DNA from 2 places in the Undibacterium sp. TJN19 genome. Region 1 is predicted to be linked to the other one. Evidence: predicted binding sites of a transcription regulator. Region 1 holds the regulator's gene; the other holds the start of a gene.
The links. Region 1 encodes sigma-54, which starts transcription at its own class of promoters, with help from an activator protein. Its sites were predicted from a motif close to TGGCANGNAANCTGCTTT; they were not measured.

Region 1 (6,410 bases):
AAAAAGCCGACAGCCTGAAAGACACATTGATTGAAGCCGGCAGCACACAGAGCAAGGGACAGAAAGGCGTCCATGTTTTATCGAATGGTGTCCTGGTAACGAGAGGTACGCTGGTGGTCAAAGCTGAAAAAGCCGTACTGACAGAATCACCAAGTGGTGATCAGTTTGTCGTACTGAGCAGTGGCAGCAATGGCAAGGTCACGTTCCGGCAAAAACGGGATGGCGGTACCGATCTGTGGGTTGATGGCGAAGCTGACCGTGCCGAATATGATCAAAGTACCGAGGTCGTGAAATTTATTTCCAAGGCAAAGATACGCTACCTCGAAGGTAAAAAAGTCACCCAGGAACAAGAGGGTGAATATCTTTCCTATGACAGCAAAAACGATGTCTTTGATGGTGCCAATTCAACCAGCGGCAAGCATGTCGATGGCGATGGTCGTGTCAAAATAATTTTGCATCCAAAAACTGAAAAACAGGCCAATTAAGATGACGGCAATTGCTAGTACGCTGCTCGTCAAAGGGCTGCAAAAACGCTATGGCGCGCGCCAGGTAGTACGTGACGTATCGCTACAAGTGAAAAGCGGCGAAGTCGTTGGCCTGCTCGGCCCGAACGGTGCGGGCAAAACAACTTCTTTCTACATGATCGTTGGCCTGGTGCCATCGGACGCAGGTGACATCACGATAGATGCTGTCAATATATCTCAGTTACCCATCCATCAAAGGGCGGTGCTGGGCTTGTCATATTTGCCGCAGGAAGCTTCAGTATTTCGCAAGCTGACAGTCGAAGACAATATCCGCGCTGTTCTGGAATTACAGAAAAATGCCCACGGAAAATTTCTTTCGACCAAAGAAATCGATGAACGTCTCGATGCCCTGCTGGCGGATTTACAGATTGAAAAAATTCGTGAAAGCCAGGCCTTGTCGCTATCTGGCGGTGAGCGCCGTCGTGTGGAAATCGCACGTGCGCTGGCGACCAATCCCCGCTTTGTTTTGCTCGACGAACCCTTTGCCGGGGTCGACCCGATTGCCGTCATCGAAATCCAGCGCATTGTGCGCTTTTTGAAAGAACGTGGCATCGGCGTGCTGATCACCGATCACAATGTGCGTGAAACCCTGGGCATTTGCGATCATGCCTACATCATCAATCAGGGTGCTGTACTGGCAAGTGGCAAACCCGACGACATCATACAAAATGAATCCGTGCGGCGCGTCTATCTGGGGGAACACTTCCGGATGTGACGGGAATCATCATGAAACAAAGCCTGCAACTACGTACTTCCCAGCATCTGGCATTAACGCCCCAACTGCAACAATCGATACGGTTATTGCAGCTCTCCACTTTGGAATTACATCAGGAACTGGAAACCCTGCTGACAGAAAACCCCTTGCTTGAGCGTGTCGATGACCCGCTTGACCATGCTGTACGTCTGTTGGCCGATGGTGCCATCAACACCAGCAGCAGTGCCGCGGATGCCGGCATGGAAGCGCCAGCCATACGCGAAGAAGCAGCCGCAAGCACAGAGCAAAACCAGGAAGCTGAAGCCCCTGCCAGCAATGACACCATGAGCACCAATGAAGACGACTGGAGCTTCGATGATGGTCACCATGGCGCAGCAGCCAGCGATGATGAAGATGGCCGCCCACAACTGGGCGCAGCGCAAACTACCTTGCGCGAACACCTGCTGGAGCAAATGCGCCTGAACCTGCGCGAGCCACGCGACCGTGCGCTGGTAGAGCTGATGATCGATGCACTCGACAGCAATGGTTATCTGACTGAAACCCTGGATGAAATCCATGCCAGTTTGCCATTGGAATTGTGCATAGAACCGGAAGAGCTGGCCTTCGCGCTCAACATGCTGCAAAGCTTTGACCCGGCAGGTGTGGGTGCGCGCAGCCCGGCAGAGTGCCTGGCCTTGCAAATCAGGCGCCTGCCCAGGATTGCTTTCGTGACACGCCGCCTTGCACTAAATATTGTTGAGACACAACTCACTTTATTTGCACAACGGGATTTCACGAAATTAAAGAAAATACTGGACTGCGATGATGAAGATTTGCGCGATGCACAAACTGTCATCAGGCAATGCAAACCCCGGCCAGGTATCGCCTTTACTGCCGATGATTCAGACTATGTCGTGCCCGATGTCATCGTCAGAAAGTCAGGGAATGGCTGGCAGGTGCTCTTGAATCAGGATGTAATGCCAAAGTTGCGCGTCAGCAGCATGTACGCCAACATCATGAAACAAAACCGCGGTGAAAGTGGACTTGGTTCACAATTGCAGGAAGCGCGCTGGCTCATCAAGAACATGCGGCAACGTTTTGATACCATTTTGCGCGTTGCACAAGCGATAGTTGAAAGACAACGTAACTTTTTCACCCACGGTGCAGTTGCCATGCGCCCCCTTGTTTTGCGCGAAATTGCTGATACACTAGGATTACACGAGAGCACTATCTCACGTGTAACAACCCAAAAATACATGCTGACCCCACATGGCATGTTTGAGTTGAAGTATTTTTTCGGCAGCCACGTCGCGACGGAAACAGGGGGAGAAGCATCTTCCACCGCGATACGGGCACTCATCAAGCAATTGATAGGAGCAGAAGACCAGAAAAGCCCACTCTCTGATAGCAAAATTGCAGACATGCTGGGTGAACAGGGCATGGTAATTGCCCGACGGACAGTTGCCAAATACCGTGAAGCCCTCAAAATCCCCCCAGTGAGCCTGCGTAAATCTTTGTAAGTAGTCCTTGTAATCACGGTTTGAATTGCTATATATGATTTAGCTCAATGTTATTTGAACGCAAAGAGCTTTTCGTAATGGCAAGCAACATCACTATAGGAGCACAGTATGAATCTCACAATCAGTGGACATCACGTCGAAGTAACTCCTGCAATTCGTGAATATGTACATACCAAGTTAGAGCGCATCAGGCGGCATTTCGACCAGGTCATTGATATCGCCGTCATCCTGACGGTGGACAAGCTCCGGGAAAAGGAAAAAAGGCACAAAGCAGACATTAATTTGCATATCAGCGGTAAAGATATCCATGTTGAAAGTCTGGCACACGATCTCTATGCAGCGATTGATACGCTGGTCGATAAACTCGATCGCCAGGTCATCAAACATAAAGATAAAATACAAAGTCACCAGCACGATGCGATCAAGCACATACCTGATCCGGCGTCAGCCCAAGACGTGTAAGCCATAGCCCTGATCGGGCTGATGGCATCCAAAACAAGGACGCGAAAGGCGTCCTTTTTGTTTTCTTGAGACCTTATTGATGCTTTATTGACTCATCGTTGAGCCGTCACCAAGCATGGCAAAGTCATCATTTATATACATTATTCATGTTGACTGAGTCATTGATTAGCGCCAGACAATCCGTCGCATTCGCACAATCAGAAAATTTCTTTGCGCTATTTCTGCATATGCTTATACATCTAGTGACGTGCACTGCCTGCAAAGTTAGAATAACAGCTTCGTCCCTTACCCTGCATAGCGAATCACCATGAGCGAATTTGTACTCACTTCCGTCAAGAACCATATAGGCTTCATCACACTCGACAGACCCAAGGCGCTGAACTCGCTATCGCTGGACATGGTGCGGGCGCTGACCACGACCCTGCTGGCATGGCAAAACGACGCCAGCGTACGTGCGGTGTTTATTCATAGCAGCAGCGAAAAGGCTTTTTGCGCCGGTGGCGATATCCGTTTCTTTTATGATGTGGGCACGGCAACACCCAAGGGTGATTCTGCCCTGCTGGAAGATTTTTTCACTGAAGAATACGCTTTAAATCATTTGATTCATTTTTACCCAAAACCCTATATCGCCCTGATGAATGGCGTGGTCATGGGTGGTGGCATGGGCATCGCCCAGGCGGGTGAAGACTGCCGTCTGCGCATCGTCACCGAACGCACCAAGATGGCCATGCCGGAAGTGAATATCGGCCTGTTCCCGGATGTTGGCGGGGGTTATTTCCTGTCGCAGGCCCCGGGCGAGCTGGGCACCTATCTGGGATTGTCAGGTGAAATCATTACGGCAGCTGATGCCTTATACGCTGATCTGGCAGATGTCTTTGTACCGACATCCGGGATACCGGCTTTACTGGGTTTGCTGGAGCAGACAGATGCCGCGGATATACGTGTGGCCATACGTGAATTTGCTGCACCGTTCACAGCACAAATACAGCCAGAGAACAGCAAACTGGCAATACAGAGAGATGTGATAGACCAGGATTTCAATGGTAATAGCGTTAAGGCCATCTGCGAAAAGCTGCAAGAAAATAATGCCGAATTTGCACAACAGACCCTGGCGGTGATGCAGAAGCGCTCTCCCTTGCTGATGTCAGTCACGCTGGAGCAGTTGCGCCGCAGTGCTGCCATGTCAGTCTCTGACTGCCTGCGCATGGAAAGAAATATGGTACGCCATTGTTTCAAACATGGTGAGGTACTGGAAGGCATACGCGCTCTGGTGGTAGACAAAGACAATACGCCACGCTGGTCGCCAGCAACATTGGTAGAAGTCAGTGCAGAACAGATAGCCGGTTTCTTTGCTGAGGTATGGCCAGCACATGCGCACCCTTTGCGTCATCTGGCTGGCTAGGTAGCCATACCGGCAATACAGGCAATACAGACATTCATACCGCCGTCAAAAAAAAGGGGACAGCATGCTGTCCCCGTTTTTTTATCTGTAGAAGAATCATGCATCAATGTTGCGCGCCGCCCCCCAGATAAGCGGCTTTGACCGCAGGATCATTTTGCAGGCTGGCAGCGGGGCCGTGTACTGATATCTTGCCGTTTTCAAGTACATAGCCGTAATCCGCCACGGCCAGGGCAGCAGCGGCAAACTGCTCTACCAGCAGCATGGTCGTGCCCTGCTCTTTCAGCCGGACAATGATGCGAAATACTTCATCGACCAGGATAGGTGCGAGGCCCATGGAAGGTTCGTCCAGCAACACCACATCCGGGTTCAGCATGACAGCGCGTGCCATGGCTAGCATTTGCTGCTCACCACCAGACAAGGTACCGGCAAGCTGGTTCTTGCGTTCTTTCAGGCGCGGGAACAAGTCCATCGCTTTTTGCAGATCACTTTCAATATCACCGCGCGGGCGACTGCGGGTAAAGCGCGGGAAAGCACCGAGCAAAAGATTATCCGTGACAGACATGGTGGCAAACACGCGCCGGCCTTCAGGCGAATGGGCAAGCCCGGCCCTTGCTATCTTGTGTGAATCGAGGCCGGTCACATCTTTTCCTGCCAGGGTGACCTTGCCTTGCTTGGGTTTCAACATGCCGGAAATCGCCCGCATGGTCGTGGTTTTACCCGCACCGTTAGAGCCGATCAGTGTTACCACTTTTCCCTTCGGGACTTCAAGAGAAATACCGTGCAGGACTTCGACCTTGCCATAAGCCGCATGCAGATTTGAAATACTTAACATGGTTTTCTCCTTAAGCCGCGACAACGTCTGATGCATCGGCAACACTGCCGCCCAGATAGGCTTCAATGACTTTAGGGTCTGCCTGCACCGCAGCAGGTTTGCCTTCCGCAATTTTCTGCCCGAAATCAAGCACGGTCACCGTATCGCAAATGGACATGACCACATCCATATGATGCTCAATCAGGATGATGGTGATGCCGTGTTCACGTATCTTGCGGATGATGGCAATGAGGTCTTTGATATCCGGCGCAGTCAGGCCTGCTGCCGGCTCATCCAGCAACAGCAATTGCGGGTTGAGACCCAGGGCGCGGCCAATTTCGAGCAGGCGCTGTTTGCCGTAAGGCAGATTACGCGCTTCTTCATTCGCCAGGTCGGCCAGGCCAACGAAATGGAGTATGCTGGCCGCCCTCTCCCTCGCCAGTCTTTCTTCGCGCAAGTATCTTGGCGTATGCAACATCACATCGAGGACATTGCTGCGGAAAGTATTATGCAACCCCACCAGGATGTTTTCAGTTGCCGTCATTTCGCCAAACAACTGCACATTCTGAAACGTGCGTGCAACACCGCCCAGCGCAATGGCCGATGGTGTACTGCCGGAAATGACTTTGCCGCCAAATTCGACCACCCCATCAGTTGGCTGGTAGATGCCTGTCAGCACGTTCATCATGGTACTTTTACCTGAACCATTGGGGCCGATCAGGCCATGTACCGTGCCCTTGGTGATTTGCAAATCCACCTGGTTCAAAGCTTTCAGGCCACCGAATTGCATCAGCAATTTCCTGGCGCTCAGTAAGACCCCTACCCTGGCATCGCTGGCTTTGACAATGGCAGTCTCATCACTGGCATGCACAGCAAGCTGATCCACGACAACACGTGTCTGTGCCTTGCCCATCACACTGTTAATGAAACCGACAATGCCGTCTTGCAGGTAATACACGACAAACAGGGTCATCAGGCCAAAGATGGTGAGGCGCCA
Region 2 (6,410 bases), on a different contig from region 1:
GCAAATTCGTGCGCCTGTATATTGCAGCCACCGGTAAACGCCGAAGGGTAAAAATACACGACCACCGGCCCTTTCTTCAAGGCTTCTTTCAGTGAATACGGAAAGCTCTTGCCTGCCAGTGATGCCTGCGCCTTGAAATCAGGGGCACTATCCCCTTCCTTCAAAGCGGCTTGCGCCGTCGTCGCCATGACGGATAACGACAGTAATAAACTGAATGTGAATGCCTTGGTTTTCATATGCGCCTCATTTGCCCTGGTTAAGTTTTCTTGTACACCTGATGACAGGTCTTGCAGGATTTCGCCAAAGCACTGACCGTAGTCGATGCATTGTCAAAATCTTTTTCAGTGACTTGCCGTATCAGCTCTGTAGCGAAATTCCTGCTTTTTCGCGCATATTCAATCGCATCAACGGCATCGCCCTTATGCTTGTAGAATAACTCAACTTGTGCAAACATTTCTTCTATTTCGCGGGCATCAGCCAGCGCCGCCTTGCCATCTTTCAAGGCAATATTCGAGTCTATATTTTTTGTGGACTCTTCTATCCTTTGCATGAGGTCTGCATCAACATCATTCACTGCGACTGCCATGCCGGCGACCAGGGTCAACAGCAGGGCAGCAGCTTTCAACATTTTCTGTTTCATTTGCACATCCTGTTACTTCAGCTCAGATTGCCGCATTGTCAGGCGATCAATTCCTTGACGACATCACCAAACACCGTGGTGGCCCGCTCTGAGCGGCCCTGATGGGTAAATGTCAGGTTGCGGTGATTCAAGCCCATTAAGTGCAATACGGTCGCCTGCAAATCATAGGTGTCGACTACGCCGCTTGCTGCACGCAGACCAATTTCATCCGTTGAACCATGGGTATAACCCGCCTTGGAGCCACCACCCGCGATCCAGGTCGTGTAACCCCACGGATTATGATCACGACCGTCACCGGTCTGCCCATACGGGGTACGGCCAAATTCAGAAGTCCACACCACCAGCGTGCTATCGAGCAAACCACGTGCTTTCAGGTCAGCCAGCAAGGCACCGATAGGTTTATCGACCGATTTGGCCATGACTGCGTGGTTTTTTTCTATGTTGTTATGGGCATCCCAGCTACCATAGGTCTTGTCATTCGAGCCTGAAATCACATGGACAAAACGTACGCCACGTTCCACCAGGCGTCGTGCGCGCAAGAGATTGGTGCCGTAATCCTTGCTGGCGTCGTCGTCAAGGCCATATGCGGCCTTGGTTTCTTTGGATTCTTTACTCAAATCAACTGCTTCCGGGGCAGATGACTCCATGCGATAAGCAAGTTCATACGAGCGGTTACGCGCCTCCAGTTCACTGTCAGATGGATAGTGTGACGCATGCTGGGCATTCAATTTACGGATCAGGTCCAGGGTGTTTTTTTGTTCGGCAGATGAGACCAGCGATGGCCTGTCCAGATGCAGGATAGGTGAGTCCCCCTGGCGGAAAACCGTACCCTGATACGTCGCCGGCAAAAAGCCGGAACTCCAGATCGTCTGACCACGGCCACCACCGCTATTGTCATAGCCCGTTGGCAAGACGACGAAGCTGGGCAAGTCAGGATTGGCGCTACCCAGGCCATAAGTAATCCAGGCCCCCAGTGCGGGGCGGCCCGGGGTAAGGGCGCTGGTATGCAGTTTCAATGAAGAAATGACATGGGTGCTGCCTTCAGTCTTGCTGCCTTTGATGAAGCAGATATCATCCGCCTGCTTGGCAATATTTGGCACCAGGTCCGAGAACCAGGCACCGCTTTCGCCGTACTGCTTCCATGTACGTTTGGTCGCATACAGGGCACCCACACCACCATCGGTCGCTGTCTTGAGGTTTTTGGAAAACGAGTCTGGCATGGGTTGGCCTGCCAGTTTGATCAGGTCAGGTTTGTAGTCAAACAAATCCAGCGTGCTGGGCGCACCTGCCATGTGCAGCCAGATGACGGACTTGGCCTTCGCCGCATGATGGGCGACTTTCAAAGCCAGCGGGTCATCGAATGTTGCAGCCTGTGCGCTTGACAGCAAGCCACCACCCAGCAGGCCGCCGGCAGTGAGGCTGCCCAGACCCAGCCCACCCAAGCCCAGTCCTGCATGTGACAAAAAGTCGCGGCGTGATTTATTGGTCATAATATTTCCCTTATTTTCATCAATTCGTATTTGCTTGTTTGCGTAAGTTTTGCGTAATTTTTGAATGCTCTTTATTCATCCGGCTTCAGAACCGATAACTGAATTCATTCGAATTCGCCGCCGCATGGACCAGACTGAGGAAGGCAGCTGCTCTTGCCTTATTCAATTTCTGTGCGTCATCCTTGGCAGCCTGCGGACTATTGCTGTCGGCATCGTCTTCGCTTTGCGCAGATTTTGGTTTGGCCTGCTTTTGTTTTTCCAAAAATTCCAGGAAGGCGATTTTTTCAAAACGGTCTGCGGAACGTCCATAAGCAGTTTTATAAAGCTTGTCGATGTTGTTTCTCAGTTCAGGCGACTCGCCAAAACCTTCTGGCACACCTACTTTCTTGCCATCAGCAAGCTGCTTTTTGGCGATTTTTTCTTGACTGTCGAGGAAACTCAGCAAAGTCGCTTTCTCGGTTTTATCCGGTAAGCGGGCATACAGGATCTGGTACAAACGATCGATTTGTGCAGATTCATTATTGCCAGCCTCACGCAAGACCCTGCCTGCCAGCGCCTGAGACCACTGAAACACCAGGTCACTATTGATCAGTGCCAATGCCTGCGGTGCGGTCGTGGTCACGTCACGTTTGCTGTGTACCAGTTGCGGATTGGCCATATCAAAGGTTTCGAGCAGCGGATAAGGAATATTCCTGCGGGTGAACACATAGACACTGCGACGGTGGTAGTCATGCGGGTCGGTCGAGGTAAGCCAGGCATTGCCGGCATTGAAGTTGCTCGGTACAGGTGGCAATACCGATGGCCCGCCCAGCTTTTCTTCCAGCAGGTCGGAAGCAAGCAATAAGGAGTCACGTATCTGTTCTGCATCCAGGCGCAATCTTGGGAAGGACGCCAGCAACTTGTTGCTCGGATCGGTTACCTTGGTGTCTTCGCGTTCAGCAGATGACTGACGATACACATTGGACAGCAGGATCTGGCGCTGCAATTTCTTGACGCTCCAGCCTTCCTTGATGAAATTGCTGGCCAGATAATCCAGCAATTCAGGATGGCTGGGCTTGGTTCCCATCTTGCCAAAATCACTGACGGATTCAACAATGCCACGGCCAAAATACTGCGCCCAGACACGGTTCACAAAGACACGCGCAGGCAAAGGATTGGTCGTACTGGTCAGCCAGTTTGCCAATGCGCTACGACGGCCGGACGAGGTGACAGTCGGCACGATATTCGGTTTTTCGCTGGTCAGCAGTGACAGGAAGGCCGGCTGTACTTCTTCGAGATGTCTGTCATAGATGCCATTCGCCAGCACATAGGTCGGCGGAGCCTCTGCATGACCAAGCTCAGTCATCGCCGAGATATAACCAGGATGCTTGGGTTTGATGTTATCGAACTTTTTCAGTTCAGCTTCAAGCTTCTGGTATTTCTCGTAACCGTCTTTGTCCTTGGTCTTAAGCTGGTTAACAGCATTGCGGGTGCGCCCCTGCATGGTCCACAGGTTGCGGTGATAAATCCAGCGGTCATAAGCAGTACGTTCACTCTCCGGCTTGGTGATCGATTCGCGCGTGGCCGGTACAAAGCCCAACAGACGGTCAGCTTCTGCCTTGTCGATGATGGGACGTATCAGGTTCTCCTGCTTGTCGTGGATGTCCTTGGTCGCCGCTTCCCACTTCGCCAGTTTCAGTTCATATTCTTCCTTTTGCTTGCCGGTCGCAGCGATGATGTCGTCGCTGGCACTGGCATTCACAAAGAAGGATTGCAACTGGTAATATTCTTTTTGCGAAATCTTGTCGAACTTGTGATTGTGGCAGGCAGCGCAACCAACCGTGGTTGCGAGGAAGACCGAGCCAACGGTATCAGTCAGGTCAGTCGCAATTTCCACCTGTTTGAGATTAAGGTCACGGGCATTGACTTCGTCAGGATAATTGCGCAGGAAGCCCGTGGCAATCAGGGCCTCCTGGTTGCCGGGGAATAATTCATCGCCTGCCAGTTGTTCCTGTATGAAGCGGTCATAAGGCTTGTCTTCATTAAATGCCTTGATCACATAGTCACGATAACGCCAGACGTTTGGACGCGTACCATCGGCGTTAAAACCGTCACTGTCAGCATAACGGGTCAGGTCCAGCCAGCGGCGGCCCCAGCGTTCACCATAACGGTTTGATGCCAATAACCTGTCCACCAGTTTTTCATAGGCCTTGGAGGATTTGTCGCTGGCGAAAGCCTGTACTTCTTCAGGCGTGGGTATGACACCCCAGGTATCCAGCGTGGCACGACGGATGAAGCTTGCCCTGTCGGCATCAGGTGATGGCTTGATGCCCTTGGCCTCCAGCTGGGCCAGGATGAACGTATCGACCGGGGTATGTACCCAGCTTTTTTGCTTGACTACCGGCAGCTCCGGATTTTTCAAAGGCTGGTAAGCCCAGCCCTGGGCAACAGCTGCCTGGGTCTTGGTCTTGATCTCGGTAATGGCTTTGCCTTCTTCTGCGGCACTGAGACTGATGGCAGTACCAGACAATGCCAGTACGATGGCAAGTGCAAGTGGCTTATACATGGCGGCTTCCCTGCTGATGGTCAGTTTTATTCATGAAAACGCTCCCTGAGAATAATGAGTAAACAACGATTTTCACTATCAATAGCAACTATCGCGCCATCATCAAAGACAACTTTAGATGAAACATAAGTCATTGATAAATATGGTATTTTTAAAAAACGTCAGAACATGGAAAAATTTATCGCTGCTTATTTTTCAAACATCGGTGAGATGTTCTGCTGATTTAAAACCAAGCACCTGCCGCAATCTGCTTCAAGTCCAACAGGGGCCGTTTTATCGGCGCAAAATGCAAAACCCCAGGCTTAAACCTGGGGTTTTGTGTTCTGCGGAATTAAATTAAAGCTTGCCGCTTAGGGTAATGCCTATCCAGCGTGGCACTGCTGGCGTAATGCTATTCCAGGTCTTCAGCAAAGGTGTATTGTCATTGAAGGCATTCTTGACCACCAGGCTCAGGTCATACGACTGATTGCGGCTGCCTATGCCGATGGCGATATCGGTGATGCTTTTTGCCGCTACCCAGCCATAGTCGGACAAGGCATTATCCGAGTTATATTTGCTGCTATACAGGGTATTCGTACTGGCATGGAATTCCCTGTTGCCGAAAATCGGCAGGCGGTAATCTATGCCCACGTTGAAGCTGAATTTCGCAGCACCTGGCAAAGCCTGGCCCGACACATCACGATACGGTGCTGCCCCACTATAGCCATTTTCGACTGGCTGGGCAGAGTTGGCGAAGCTCTTATAGCGCGCATCATTATAAGCACCGGCGAAACGAATCTGGGTATTTGGCAAGCCGCTGTACACACCATCGACTTCCAGCCCCTGCGCCCTGACCTTGGGGACATTACCGGTGGCAGAGGTGTAGTAGCTCGTACCATCATTGTTCAGATTGGTGGTATAGACATCCAGCACACGCACGGCTTGCTGATAGTCCTTGATATCCATGACGAACAAGGCAGCATTCAAAATCAGCTTGTTGTCGAGCAGGGCAGATTTCAGGCCAAGTTCAAATGCACTGGTTTTTTCAGCCCTGACCAGATTGGACACGCCATTGGTGACCTGGGATATGCCTGCCTTTTCACCATATTGCCACGATGCATAGCTGGTGACATTATCGTTAATCTTGTAGGAAGGACTGATCACGAAAGCTGGCAAGCCACCTTTGAAAGCTTCGGCCTCTACCGGATTAAATACCACGCCTATCTGCGACTGGCGTATGGCCTTGGCAGCGGCAACCTGGGCTTTCTGTGTTGCACTGAGATTGTTGTAGGCAGTCCCTGCCGCTCCAGAAATCGTGCTACCGAAATACTTGTTGGCAGCCACATCAGCCAGGGCCAGCTGGCTGGCCGTATTGCCTGCATTCAGCAGCCCCGCACTGTTCGACGAGAAGCCACCCAGTTGCACGCCATTGACAGCGACCGGGTTTAATTCAGCTGCATTGCCATAGTCTTTCAGCAGGGTACTGGCAACGTTTTTCCGGTTTTCATAGGTATAGCGGGCACCGGTGGTCAGCGTGAAATCATCGCTTAAATGCCAGTCAGCCTGGGCAAATGCGGCAGCGCTCTTATTGCGGATCTTTTGCAGGCCAGCCGGGCTGTTAAAGGACATGGACAAAGAATCCAGTGAATTTTGCATGAGATAGCGGCCAGCAGCGTCCTTGTCCAGCGTGCTGTACTGGCTGGCCGAGGCGAACCAGGCACCGGCATCATTGCCCCATTGGCGGCGATAGTCAGCG

Region 2: the regulator sigma-54 is predicted to act here: its motif matches at 4,757-4,774, upstream of ACO0LH_RS14655 (DUF1549 and DUF1553 domain-containing protein).

Annotation. Positions count from the first base shown of each region.
Region 1 covers NZ_JBMPPL010000001.1:686,449-692,858, forward strand. The annotation lists gene lptA (lipopolysaccharide transport periplasmic protein LptA) at 1-485, shown strand, start outside; gene lptB (LPS export ABC transporter ATP-binding protein) at 487-1,239, shown strand; gene ACO0LH_RS03220 (RNA polymerase factor sigma-54) at 1,251-2,738, shown strand; gene hpf (ribosome hibernation-promoting factor, HPF/YfiA family) at 2,847-3,200, shown strand; gene ACO0LH_RS03230 (enoyl-CoA hydratase/isomerase family protein) at 3,508-4,602, shown strand; gene ACO0LH_RS03235 (ABC transporter ATP-binding protein) at 4,706-5,434, opposite strand; gene ACO0LH_RS03240 (ABC transporter permease subunit) at 5,445-6,410, opposite strand, start outside.
Region 2 covers NZ_JBMPPL010000004.1:247,120-253,529, reverse strand. The annotation lists gene ACO0LH_RS14670 (peroxiredoxin) at 1-236, opposite strand, end outside; gene ACO0LH_RS14665 (hypothetical protein) at 257-640, opposite strand; gene ACO0LH_RS14660 (DUF1501 domain-containing protein) at 679-2,130, opposite strand; gene ACO0LH_RS14655 (DUF1549 and DUF1553 domain-containing protein) at 2,216-4,675, opposite strand; gene ACO0LH_RS14650 (TonB-dependent receptor domain-containing protein) at 5,012-6,410, opposite strand, start outside.